Regions from separate parts of the Microbacterium sp. MTN4-26 genome, predicted to be linked through region 3. Evidence: predicted binding sites of a transcription regulator. Region 3 holds the regulator's gene; each other region holds the start of a gene.
The links. The regulator HrcA, encoded in region 3, represses chaperone genes, less so after heat shock. The targets are predictions, from matches to a motif close to TTNGCACTCGNNNNNNNCGAGTGCNAA.
Positions count from the first base shown of each region.

Region 1: a site for HrcA is predicted at 2,008-2,034, ahead of groES (co-chaperone GroES). Genes of this name have one in related genera too.
Region 2: a site for HrcA is predicted at 1,822-1,848, ahead of ACGG9C_RS05530 (Hsp20/alpha crystallin family protein). Genes of this name have one in related genera too.

Region 1 is NZ_BTGO01000029.1:20,496-24,769, reverse strand. Features, by position in the region: gene ACGG9C_RS16575 (heavy metal translocating P-type ATPase) at 1-136, shown strand, start outside; gene ACGG9C_RS16570 (metal-sensitive transcriptional regulator) at 133-456, shown strand; gene rarD (EamA family transporter RarD) at 466-1,359, opposite strand; gene groES (co-chaperone GroES) at 1,628-1,924, opposite strand; gene ACGG9C_RS16555 (Hsp70 family protein) at 2,252-4,273, shown strand.
Region 2 is NZ_BTGO01000005.1:52,761-57,034, reverse strand. Features, by position in the region: gene ACGG9C_RS05535 (L-serine ammonia-lyase, iron-sulfur-dependent, subunit alpha) at 1-1,177, opposite strand, end outside; gene ACGG9C_RS05530 (Hsp20/alpha crystallin family protein) at 1,267-1,737, opposite strand; tRNA gene ACGG9C_RS05525 (tRNA-Arg) at 2,026-2,098, opposite strand; gene ACGG9C_RS05520 (asparagine synthase) at 2,144-2,758, opposite strand; gene ACGG9C_RS05515 (hypothetical protein) at 2,942-3,142, shown strand; gene ACGG9C_RS05510 (DUF4383 domain-containing protein) at 3,279-3,692, shown strand; gene ACGG9C_RS05505 (hypothetical protein) at 3,702-4,253, shown strand.
Region 3 is NZ_BTGO01000001.1:175,934-180,207, forward strand. Features, by position in the region: gene ACGG9C_RS00905 (DUF1990 family protein) at 1-647, shown strand, start outside; gene hemW (radical SAM family heme chaperone HemW) at 667-1,884, shown strand; gene hrcA (heat-inducible transcriptional repressor HrcA) at 1,984-3,027, shown strand; gene dnaJ (molecular chaperone DnaJ) at 3,077-4,198, shown strand; gene ACGG9C_RS00925 (16S rRNA (uracil(1498)-N(3))-methyltransferase) at 4,202-4,274, shown strand, end outside.

The sequences.
Region 1 (4,274 bases), on a different contig from region 3:
CCTCGCCGCCCTGGGGCTGCTGAACCCGATGATCGCCGGCGCCGCGATGGCCTTCTCCAGCGTCTTCGTCGTCGGCAACAGCCTGCTGCTGCGCCGTTTCCGCACCACCGCACCGACACCGAAGGAGTCCCGATGACCGACACCGCCCCGATGACCGACACCGCCGAGGCGCACGCCCACCACGGCTACATCAGCGACAAGGCCCGCTACCTCAATCGCCTGAAGCGGATCGAGGGGCAGGCGCGCGGCATCCGCACGATGGTCGAGGATGAGCGCTACTGCATCGACATCCTGACGCAGATCAGCGCCCTGACCAGCGCGCTGGAGACCGTGGCGCTGGGGCTGCTCGACGACCACCTGCGTCACTGCGTGGTCGACGCCGCGCGAGCCGGAGGGCCCGAGGCCGAGGAGAAGATCGCGGAGGCTTCGCAGGCCATCGCCCGCCTCGTGCGGTGACGCGCTCCGCTACGTGAGGTCGGCCACGTCCGACACCGTGCGGCGCGATCGACGAGCGGCCGACACGGAGTCCGCCGACAGGATCACCAGCGCCACCCAGACCAGTGCGAAGCCGATCCAGCGCTCCGGCGGCATGGGCTCCTGCAGGATCCACACCCCGATCGTGAACTGCAGGATGGGGGCCACGAACTGCAGGAGGCGGATGACGGTCAGCGGCACCCGGCGCGCGCCCGCGGCGAACAGCAGCAGAGGGGTGGCCGTCATCACGCCGGCCAGAAGCAGCAGCACGGTATGCACGGCTCCGGCCGTGCCGAGTGTGAGACCGGCCGTCACCCCCACCGCGATGAGCTGGATGATGGCGACCGGGGTGAGCCAGAGCGATTCGAGCGTGAGCCCGCTCACCGCGTCGACGGAGGGGCCGATCTGCTTCTTGACGAGCCCGTACAGTCCGAAGGATGTCGCCAGCGACAGTGCGATCCACGGGAACGCACCGTAGCCCGCCACGATCACCCCGACCGCGGCGGCCGCGATACCGAGCGCGATCCACTGCGTGACACGCAGCCGCTCCCGGAGGATGAGGACGCCCAGGAGCACGGTCAGGATCGGATTGATGAAGTATCCGAGACTCGTCTCGATCACGTGCCCGGTCAGGGTCGCGATGAGGAACACCTGCCAGTTGACGTAGATGAGCAGGCCCGCCACCACCGTCCAGCCGACGAGACGTCGCTGCCGGAGGATCGCCACCAGCCGAGGCCACGTGCGCGTGACGGTCAGCAGCATCGCGCAGAACACCAGCGACAGCAGGATGCGCCACGCGACGACCTCCCACGGCCCGGTGGGTGCGAGCGCGAGGAAGTACAGCGGCAGGAACCCCCACAGGAGGTACGCGACGAACGTGTACACGCCGCCCCACGCTCGCTCTCGCGAGGCGTCCGGCGGCGAGGCGCCTGCGTCGGCGGACGACGGAACGCCGACGCCCGCGGTCACGAGCGCGGTCTCCCCCAGGTCGGGGGCGTCTCGTGCTGCCTCGTCGGCGTCGCCGGCTCCCCCGGGGGGCTCGGGCGCGTCGAGGTTCACCGGTTCATCGTAGTCCCGACCTGCCGCGCCCGGTTGCGGCAGCGAAAAGGGCTCGGATGCCGAAGCATCCGAGCCCTTCGTCAAGCGGGGTGTCTCAGCGGACGACGACCGCCAGAACGTCGCGCGCCGACAGCACGAGGTACTCATCGGCACCGAACTTGACCTCGGTACCGCCGTACTTGCTGTAGATCACGCGGTCGCCGACGGCGACGTCGACCGGGACACGGTTGCCGTTGTCGTCGATGCGACCGGGACCGACCGCCACGACCTCGCCCTCCTGGGGCTTCTCCTTGGCGGTGTCGGGGATGACCAGACCGCTGGACGTGGTCTGCTCGGCCTCGACCTGCGTGATGACGATGCGGTCCTCGAGCGGCTTGATGGAAACCGACACGGGTCTACCTCTGCTTTCCTATGAGACGTCAAGACTCGTTAGCAAACTCGGAGTGAGAGTGCTAACGCAAGTCTAGGGAAGCGCTGGCACTCTTGCAACGCGAGTGCCAGATTTACGATCGACACGTATCAGCACGGCCCTGGCCGTCTCCCCTCATGTGTGTGTACGATGACAACACCGAGACCGGGTCAGCTGGGTGACCTGGCATCGGATGCAGACGACGGCGTTCGCCACCGTGATCGCTCCTCGTCTGCTGCACTGGGACACTGGGAACAACTGGGGTAATCACGAGCTCTCGCCAGCTCGCGCCCGATCCGTGGGGGGATCATGGCAACGGCGTATTTTCTGGGTATCGACGTCGGTACGAGCAGGACGGCGGCAGCGACCGCACGGTCCGCTCCCGACACCACACTCGACACCCGAAGCTTTCCGCTCGGACGCAGCACCGACAGTGCTCCGTCATCGGTGTTCGTCACCGCTGACGGCCTGCTCTTCGGAGACGCCGCCGAACGACGCGGCATCAGCCAGCCCGAGCGGCTCGTGCGCGAGTTCAAGCGCAGCATCGGCGACGACGTTCCGCTGTCGGTGGCGGGGCGGACTCTTCCGCCCGAGCAGCTCTATGCGCACACCGTCGCCTCGGTCATCGAGGCCGTCGTCGAGCGCGAGGGCTCGTCACCCGAGGGCACCATGCTCACCCACCCGACCGGGTGGGGCTCCCACCGGCTGGGCCTGATCCGCACCGCGCTGGGCCGCGCCGAGGTCGGCGAGGTGTCGCTGATCACCGAACCCGAAGCGGCCGCACGGCAGTACGAAGCCGGCCGGGTTCTGGAGCCGGGCCGCTCGCTCGCCGTCTACGACCTCGGCGGCGGCACGTTCGACTCCGTCATCCTCCGCAAGTCCGACGACGGCGGGTTCGCGCCCCTCGGCAGCGCGTCGGGAATCGACGACCTCGGTGGCGCCGACTTCGACGACGAGGTGCTCCGCCACGTGCTCCGCGCTGCGGGCGTGACCGCAGCCGACCTGCAGTCCGACGACGCCGACATGCGGCTGGCGCTGTCGCAGCTGCGCCGGGAGTGCGTCGACGCCAAGGAGGCGCTCTCGTTCGACTCCGACGTGACGATCCCGGTGCTCCTGCCCACGGGCGCGGCGAGCGTTCGCCTGACCCGTGCGGAGTTCGAGGACATGATCGCGCCGTCGGTGGAGCGCACGGCCGACACGCTCGAAGACACGCTCGAAGCCGCCGGTCTCACTCCCGACGACGTCGAGAGCATCCTGCTCGTCGGCGGATCATCTCGCATCCCGCTCGTCGCGCAGATGCTCTCCGAGCGCTTCGACCGTCCGATCGCGATCGATGCCGATCCGAAGTCCTCGATCGCCCTCGGCGCAGCGCGGGCCATCGCACCGGCCGCCGAGATCGGCGCGGGTCTCGCCCTGCTGCCGGCCGGGTCCGCCGCGGCACTGGTCGACGACGCCCCCGTCGCCGAGGCGGCCGATGTCGCCGAGGCACCCACGCCGCTTCCCGCTCGCCGGTCTCGGGCGATCCCGATCGCGGCGTCCGCAGCGGGCGCGCTCGTGCTCGCGAGCGGCCTCGTGCTCGCGAACGCGACCGGACTCGGCAACAGCACCCTCGCCGCCGGCTCGAGCCAGCAGTCGCTGAGCGAGTGGCTCGGCATGGAGCTGACCGCGTCCTCGCAGGCGGTCAGCGAGACGAGTGAGCCCGAGGCGGCCGGTGAGGAACCGGGTGCTGCCGATGCGGTCAAGGCCGCGCCCCGGCCGAAGGCGGACACCGGCGGCTGGACCACACCGCGCAGCAACCCGATGGTGCACAACACCCGCACCACACCGAAGTCATCGTCCTCCTCCTCGAGTGCCACGCAGGGGCGCACGTCGCCGTCGAAGTCGGCGCCGCCGAAGTCCTCGGGATCCAGCGGATCGACGGGGTCGAGCGGGTCGTCGGGCTCGAGCGGTTCGTCCGGGTCCAGCGGCTCCACCGGATCGACCGGCTCGTCCGGATCCGGCGGGTCGACGACCACGCCGTCGACGCCTCCGACCACATCGACACCGACGCCGACCACCCCGTCGACGCCCTCGCCCTCGACACCGTCGACCACTCCGACGCAGGAGCCGGACCCGACCCCGACCGAGCCGACGACGGACCCGTCGCCGACGACCGACCCGACGCCGGATCAGACGACCCCGACGCAGGAGCCCGAGCCGACGAGCGAGCCGGAACCCACCGCGTCGACCTCGACGGCACCCGACCCCGCGCCCTCAGAAACGCAGACCGAGACGACTCCCCCCACGTCGCCCAGCCCCAGCCCGTCCGATACGACGGTGACGGCTGAGTAGC
Region 2 (4,274 bases), on a different contig from region 3:
CGGCCGCCATCGCGCACGCCGACCCGACCTCGGCCTGACAGCCGCCTTCGGCACCCGAGATCGACGCGTTCGCCTTGAAGAGCGACCCGAGAGCGGTCGCCGTGAGAAGGAAGCGGCGGATGCCACGGCGGCGGTTCGCGTCCGCGACGGCGTCGTCGTCCCCCGCGTCGGCGACATCGCCCGCGGTGCCGAACCCCAAGAGGGCACTGCCGACCAGTTCCCCGTGGGGCGTGACGGCGTTTCCGGCGCCGAGTCCCGAGTCGGCCAGGAAACGCCACCAGTACATCGCGACCGCCGGCAGGATTCCGGCCGCACCGTTCGTCGGCGCGGTGACGACCCGGCCTCCGGCGGCGTTCTCCTCGTTCACGGCCAGGGCGAACGCGCCGAGCCACTCTCCCGGCAACTCGCGACCACCGGCCGCAGTGGTGTCCTCGAGCTGTGCTCGGATCACGCTCGCGCGCCGCTTCACCTTCAGCATGCCCGGCAGCACGCCGTCGGCGTGCAGACCCGCCGTGACACAGTCGGCCATCGCATCCCAGATGCGATCGAGGCCGGCCGCGACCTCGGCCTCCGAGCGCAGCGCCGTCTCGTTCATGCGCGCAGCCTCGGCGATCGTCAGGTGGCGCTCGTCGCAGATCGCGAGGAGCTCCTCCGCCGAATCGAAGCGGATCGGTGACGGAGTCGCTTCGATCCTCGGAGCCTCGCCGTCGCGCCGGATGAAACCGCCGCCCACGGAGTAATAGGTCTCCTCAGCCAGCACGCCGCCCTCGTCGTCGCGCGCGACGAGCGTCATCGCGTTCGGATGCTCCGGGAGGCGCGTCCGAGGTTCGAAGCTCACGTCCGCCTTGGCGAAGGGCACCGGTCTCATGCCGCCGAGGAGCATCCGGTCCCCGTCCGCCAGGTTCGACCAGGCCCCGCGGATCGCTCCCGGATCGGCCGTCTCGGGATCGAGCCCGGAAAGCCCGGCCACCACCGCATCCGGAGTGCCGTGGCCGATTCCTGTCGCCCCGAGGGACCCGTAGAGCGCGCACGTAACCCCCGTGACCCGGTCGAGAAGCTTGCTCTCGCGCAGGCGGACGGCGAACTCACGCCCGGCGCGCATCGGGCCGACGGTGTGGGAGCTCGAGGGTCCTATTCCGATGGAGAACAGCTCGAACGCCGAGACATAGGCGCTCATCGCTCCAGGCTACGCCCCACGGACTGCTCCGCGCCGAGACAGAGCGACAGCCCCGGCTCGTGGAGTCGGGGCTGTCGCCGGAGGGAGGTCTACTGTTCGACGGGCGTCGGTCCGTCCGCGGATGCCGCGGAGTGGGACTCATGCGCCTGCAGCACCGAGCGCTGGGCCTCGGTCGCGACCTCGATCTTGCGCGGCTTCGCCTTCTCGCTGACCGGGATCGTCACCGACAGCACGCCGTTGCCGTAGCTCGCCGAGATGCGTTCGGTGTCGATGCCCTGTCCGAGGTTCAGCTGCCGCACGAAGCTCGCCGCCTCGCGCTCCCGTGTGATCCACTTGACGCCGTCGCCCGACGCGAGGGTCCGCTCGGCGCGAATCGTCAGCAGCTGGCCGTCGACGTCGATGTCGACCGAGCCCGGGTCGATGCCGGGGAGGTCGGCGTTCAGGACGTAGTGGTCGCCATCGCGATAGAGGTCCATCGGCATGCGGCGGGGTCCACGTCGCGCGTCGAGGAGGCTCGACGCCATGCGGTCCAGCTCACGGAACGGGTCGTAGGTTCCCATTTCTGCTCCTTCGTAGCGGGTCGGATGCGGCCATCCGACAGTGTCTTGTCCAAGTTGAGTCACATTGACTCAAGTAAGCCCAGATTAGCACTCTCCTCCTGCGAGTGCCAGATCTTTCGATCGCCCTGGGCGAACGGAACGACAAGCATGCCGAAAGGGTCGGGATCAGCCGGCAGCGCCGACCTCGGGACGCCATCGCGCCCGTGTGCCATACGGGCCGACCGCCGCCGGAAACGCGAAAATCCCCCGCCCGATGGGCGAGGGATTCCTCACTGTCTCAACACAGTGCGCGCCTCGAGGGACTCGAACCCCCAACCTTCTGATCCGTAGTCAGATGCTCTATCCATTGAGCTAGAGGCGCAGGACCTCCGCGCGAAACGGCGCGAAGGCCGAGGTTCAGACTACCTCACGATTCGGTCGGTGGCGAATCGATGGCGGCGGCGACGTCTTCCGGTTCGTCCACCGCTCCGACCGTGACGTCGCCGATACGACGGCGGTGGGCTGCCAGGCGCGGCAGATCGACGAGACGCAGAGCCTGCATGCGTGCGGCCCGCATCTGCCCGTAGTCGGGTTCGAGGTCGGGACGTGCTCCCTCGACGACCAGCCGCCGCTGCAGATTCGACTCGACGTCGCCCCAGGCGGCCTGGCGTGCACCGGCGACGAGTTCAGCGACGGCCTCGGCGTCGTCGGCCCGCTCGCGCAGCACCTTCGCGACGCCGGTGTACTGCCGCTGTCGACGTCGAAGGTTGCGGGTGTCCCGATCGCGGTAGTCGTGCGTGCCGTCGGGATCGGAGTACTTCCCCCACGCCTTCTTGCGCTGCTTGCGGGTGAGGTCGGCCGCGGCCTCCTGCTCGGCGGCGAGCGCCAGAAGCGTCTCCCTGGCGAAAGGGGCGACCCGTTCGGGATCGAAGGGCTCGTTGCGCGCGATCGTGTCGACGAGGATGCGGTTGCGCACCGCGAGCCGTGCCGCGGCGTCGGCGATCGAGACACCTTCCGCGATCGCGTCTGCGTTGCGCCCCATCCGCACACCTCCCGTCCACACGAGATCGTATCGTCCGCACCTGAGCCGGATCTGGCATGCGCCGTGTGCGATACCCGTCGCCCGAAGCCCGCGCAAGCCCATCCCCAAGCCCGCACGCGCGCAATAGCGTCTCAACCGGGCCCAGACAGGGACCCGGTTGCCTTTCGAGAAGAGGAGTGACTCATGGGATTCATGGATGACGCGAAGGATGCCGCGGAGACCGCCGGTCGCAAGGCCGGCGAAGCGTGGGAAGACACCCGGGACCGCATCGACGACAAGCTCGACGAGATGCGCGCGGAATCCGACGTCAAGAAGGCCGAAGCAGAGCGCGACTCGGTGAAGGCGAAGAACGAGGCCAACGAGAAGATGCGCGGCGACAGCTGACCCGCTCGCTCCGGGCCCGCGCGACGCAGCGGACCCGGGAGTTTCCGCGGACATCGGCACCCGCGGGCAATCCGAAAATGCCGATACTGCGAATCACCTGTGCGACACCCCGTTGCACAGATTCAGGAGGTTACACATGTCATCGTCACCGAACCGCCTCGTCGCCTCGATCTTCGGCGCGGTCTACATCGTCGTAGGTCTGCTCGGTTTCCTCGTCACCGGCGGCGTCGGATTCATCGCGACCGAGGGTGGGCTGCTCCTCGGCATCTTCGAGGTGAACCCGCTGCACAACATCGTCCACGTCGCGGTGGGAGCCGTTCTCCTCATCGGCGGCCTGTCGTCCGTGGCCGCGGCCAAGGGCATCAACATCGCCGTGGGAGCTGTCTACCTCCTGCTCGGCGTCGTCGGGTTCTTCCTGGTGGGAACCGCGGCGAACATCCTCGCCCTCAACACGTTCGACCACTTCCTGCACCTGGCGAGCGCCATCGTGCTGCTCGGCGTCGGCCTTGCCGCGGACCGGAGCACGTCTGCTCGCGGCCGCCTCGCCTGAGCCGGACAGATGTCGAGCTCGCACGACGCTCGTCGGCGCACCCCCGCGATCGCGTGGACCGTCACGGTTCCCGCGATCGCGGCGTGGGGCGCCGGCCTCATCCAACTCGCCCTCGCGGCGGGCGCGATCACGGCCGACGACTCGTCGCTCGCATCGCGAGCCATCGGCGTCGCCCTGCTCCCTCTCGGCGCGGCGGCGATGGTGTGGGGCGCCGTCGTCCTCGCGCGTGGCGTCCTGCCGCTTCCTCGCGTCACGATCGCCGCATCGATCGGCGCCATCCTGGCGATCGCCGGCGCCCTGATCGTCGACGCGGCGCACACGAGCGCGTTCGCCGCCGCCGCCGCCGTCGCGCTCATCATCGTGGTCGCCGCCTCGAGCGCCCGCGCCCTGCGGCGCACCGGCCGGCGCCCGAGCGGGAGCACGGGTGGCGCCGTCATCGGCCTCGTCGCGGGGGCCATCGTGGTGTCGGCCCTCGTCACCCCCGCGCTGTCATCCGTCGAGGCGACACGCCTCGCCGATACTCCCGGCGGCTATCAGCCGGCGACGCACGACCACCACTGACGATCGAACGCCGCGGTCAGG
Region 3 (4,274 bases):
GCCGCGGAACCTTCAAGGACGACACGGTCGACTACGCAGCCGTCGGGGCGACGCAGGCGCCTGACCTCATGCACTTCCCGCCGGAGCGGAGCATCCCCGCCGAGCAGGCGTGGCGGATCGGATCGGGGGAGTCGCGCTTCCGCAGCGCGGGCGAATCGCTGCTGTCATGGACGGCGCAGCGCGGGTCGGGACTCACCCTCAGCGATGTGCGCCCCGCGCCCGGGCCGATGTACTCGGGCGTGAGCTTCGATGCCGAGGGCGCACCGATCGCACCCAGCCGCACCGAGGCGGATCAGCGGTTCGACACCGACGGCACCCCGTTCGTCGGTGCGGGCACCTCCATCCGGCTCGCCGGCCGAGTCGCGGGCATGAGCGTCGACGCGGAACTCCGGGTGATCTTCGCGGTGGAGGAGCCGCGACGGATCGGCTTCGCCCTCGGCACGGTGGGCGGCTCGGTCGTCAGCGGCGAGGAATCCTTCATGATCGAATGGCACGACAACGACGAAGTCTGGTTCACCGTTCGCGCCTTCGATGTGCCGCGCGCGACGCTGTACCGACTGATCCCCGCTCTGACGCGCCGCCGGCGTCGCGAACTCTTCACGCGCTATCTGCGGGCGATCTCGCCGCTCTACACGACGCCCGCGTGAGTGCGGATCGAGCGCGCTGATGGGCGCTGCGCTGCCTCTCGGTGATCCCGCTCCCGCGGACGGGATGCTGCCCGATGATCTCGTCCTCGGCGGCGCGGCCGCCTTCGGCGCGTATCTGCACGTGCCGTTCTGTCGCGTGCGCTGCGGATACTGCGATTTCAACACCTATACGGCCGGGGAGCTGCGCGGTGCGCGGCAGGACGCGTACGCCGACACGCTCTTGGACGAGGTGCGGCTCGCAGGACGGGTTCTGGCCCATCGCGGGCCGTTGCGGGAGGCGTCGACGGTGTTCTTCGGCGGCGGGACCCCGACCCTCCTGCCTGCCGGCGACCTCGCTCGCATGCTCGAGGGGATCCGAGACACCTTCGGGATCGCGAACGGCGCGGAGGTGACCGTGGAGGCCAATCCCGACACGGTCACCCCCGCCGTCGTCGACGAGCTCGCCGACGCCGGCGTCACCCGCATGTCGATCGGCATGCAGTCTGCGGTCCCGCACGTGCTCGCCGCTCTCGATCGCACGCACCGACCGGAGAACGTCGGCCAGGCCGTGGCTGCCGCGCGCGCCGCGGGTTTGGGGGTGAGCATCGACCTGATCTACGGCGCGCCGGGGGAGAGCCTCTCGGATTGGTCGCGCTCGGTCGACGCTGCGGTCGCCCTGGAGCCGGACCACATCTCCGCCTACGCCCTGATCATCGAGGACGGCACCAAGCTCGCGCGCCAGATCCGGCGCGGCGAGGTGCCGGCACCCGACGACGACCTGCAGGCGGACATGTACGAGGCCGCCGAGACGGCCTTCGCCGCGGCGGGCCTGGAGTGGTATGAAGTCTCCAACTGGGCACGGCGGGAATCCGACCGGTCGAAGCACAACCTCGCCTATTGGCGGGGTACGGACTGGTGGGGGTTCGGGCCCGGCGCGCACAGCCACATCGGCGGCCTCCGCTGGTGGAACGTCAAGCACCCCGCCGCATACGCCGCGCGGCTGAGCGAGGGTTCGTCTCCCGCGGCCGGGCGCGAGCGACCGGACCGTTCCTCGCGGGACCTCGAGACCGTGCTGCTGCGTTCGCGTATCCGCGAGGGGCTCCCGATCGCGCTCGTGCCCCGCGACCGACGCGGCGCGGTGCCGGGGCTCATCGCCGACGGCCTGATCGATGGGGCCAGCGCGATCGGCGGCACGATCGTGCTCACCCTTCGCGGCCGGCTGCTCGCCGACGCCGTCGTGCGCGCCCTCACGGACTGACGGGCGGGCCCGACGCGCGCTCCGGCGGTCGGCGCGATAGAATTGGCACTCACTCGAGACGAGTGCCAGTGCACGCCGGACACGTATGCGGGAGGATCCATGGTCAGCGCACGCGGACTGGAAGTCCTCCGCGCGATCGTGCAGGACTACGTCGAGACGCGCGAGCCGGTCGGCAGCAAGTCCATCGTGGAGCGCCACGCCTTCGGGGTGTCGGCGGCCACGATCCGCAACGACATGGCGATGCTCGAGGACGAGGACCTCATCGCCGCACCGCACACCTCGTCCGGACGGATACCCACCGACAAGGGGTATCGCGTCTTCGTCGACCACCTCGCCGAGGTTCGTCCGCTCTCGCCCGCGCAGCGGACGGCCATCGCCGCCTTCCTCGAAGCGCCGGGAGATCTCGACGACCTCATGGTGCGCACGGTCCGGGCGCTGACCCAGCTGACCGGCCAGGTCGCCATCGTGCAGTATCCCTCCTTCGCCCAGGCGCATGTGTCCCACATCGAGCTGGTCGGGCTGGATGCGGGGCGCATGCTCGTTGTGATCGTCACCGACACCGGCCGCGTGTCGCAGCGGCTCGTCTTCCTCCCGCGCGATCCCGCCGAGGACGAGATCGTGCGCCTACGGGCGGCGATCGCCGATCTCATCGTCGGCCGCCCCATCCGGGACGGTGCACACGCGATCGCCGAACGCCTTGCTTCGGCTGGAGGCGACCACCGCTCGCCCGATGACGCTGTGATCGACGTGATCGCGATGATCGTCGCGGAGGAACTCGACGAATTCCGGCAGGACAGACTCGTGATGGCGGGAACGGCCAATCTCGCACGGCGCGAGTCGGATTTCCGCGGAAGCATCTATCCGCTGCTCGAGGCGATCGAGGAGCAGGTGACGCTCATGCGCCTCATGGGGGAGATGGTGGCCGACGAGCACGGTCTCGCCGCGAGCATCGGACGCGAGAACGAGCCCTTCGGTCTCGCGGAGGCGTCGGTCGTCGCGGGCGAGTACGACGCGTCCGGTGCCCGGGCGCGTGTCGGCGTGCTCGGGCCGACTCGCATGGACTATCCGAGCAACCTCGCATCGGTGCGCGCGGTGGCGCGCTACCTGTCGCGGCTGCTCGAAGAAGACGAAGGCGCCCGCTGAGGCGCTCGAACACAGACGATCCCGTGGCGACACGGGTGGGAAGGCGAACGTGGCTGACCACTACGAAGTGCTGGGTGTCTCGCGAGACGCGAGCCCCGACGAGATCAAGAAGGCCTACCGGCGATTGGCGCGGGAGCTGCACCCCGACGTGAACCCAGGGGATGACGCCGCCGAGCGGTTCAAGTCGGTGACGCACGCGTACGACGTGCTGAGCGATCCCGATCAGCGAGCACGCTACGACATGGGCGGCGACTCGCCGTTCGGCGGTGGTGGCGCCGCCGGATTCGGCTCCTTCGGCGACATCTTCGAGACCTTCTTCGGTGCCGCCGGGGGCGGCGGCTCGCGGGGTCCGCGTCCCCGCTCCCGCCGTGAGCGGGGACAGGATGCGCTCGTGCGCGTCACGCTCGATCTCGGCGACGTCGTGTTCGGCGTCCACCGCGACATCGAGGTCGACACAGCGGTGCTGTGCGAGACCTGCGACGGCTCCTGCTGCCAGCCGAACACGCAGCCGGTCACGTGCGACATCTGCCACGGCTCGGGCCACGTCCAGCAGCAGGTGCGGAGCCTGCTCGGCAATGTCGTGACGAACGCGCCCTGCCGGGTGTGCCAGGGTTACGGAACGACCATCCCCTACCCGTGCGCGACCTGCCAGGGGCAGGGGCGGGTTCGGGCACGTCGCACCGTGTCCCTCGACATCCCCGCGGGCGTGGAGACCGGCCTGCGGCTGCAGCTCCCCGGCTCGGGAGAGGTGGGACAGGCCGGTGGCCCCAACGGCGACCTCTACATCGAGGTGTCGGTGAAGGACCACGAGACCTTCAGCCGCGAGGGGGATGACCTGCTGGCGACGTTGGAGGTGTCCATGCCCGATGCCGTCCTCGGCACGACGACGACCATCGAGTCACTCGACGGCACGGTCGACCTGGAGATCCGGCCGGGTGTGCAGGCGGGCGATGTCCTGACCATCAAGGGGCGGGGCATCACCCCGTTGCGCGGCAGCCAGCGGGGCGACCTCCGCGTCGGAGTGCACGTCGTGACCCCGACCCGCCTGGACCACAAGGAGCGGGCGCTCATCGAGGACTTCGCCAAGCGGACGAAAGCGCCCGCGCCCAAGCTCGCGGAATTCCACCAGGGCCTGTTCGCGAGGCTGCGGGACCGCCTCCGGAACGGCTGACCGATGCCGCTGCACTTCGTCGTCGACGGGGACACCGCGCTCGACGGTGACGAGGTCGTGCTCACGGGGCGCGAGG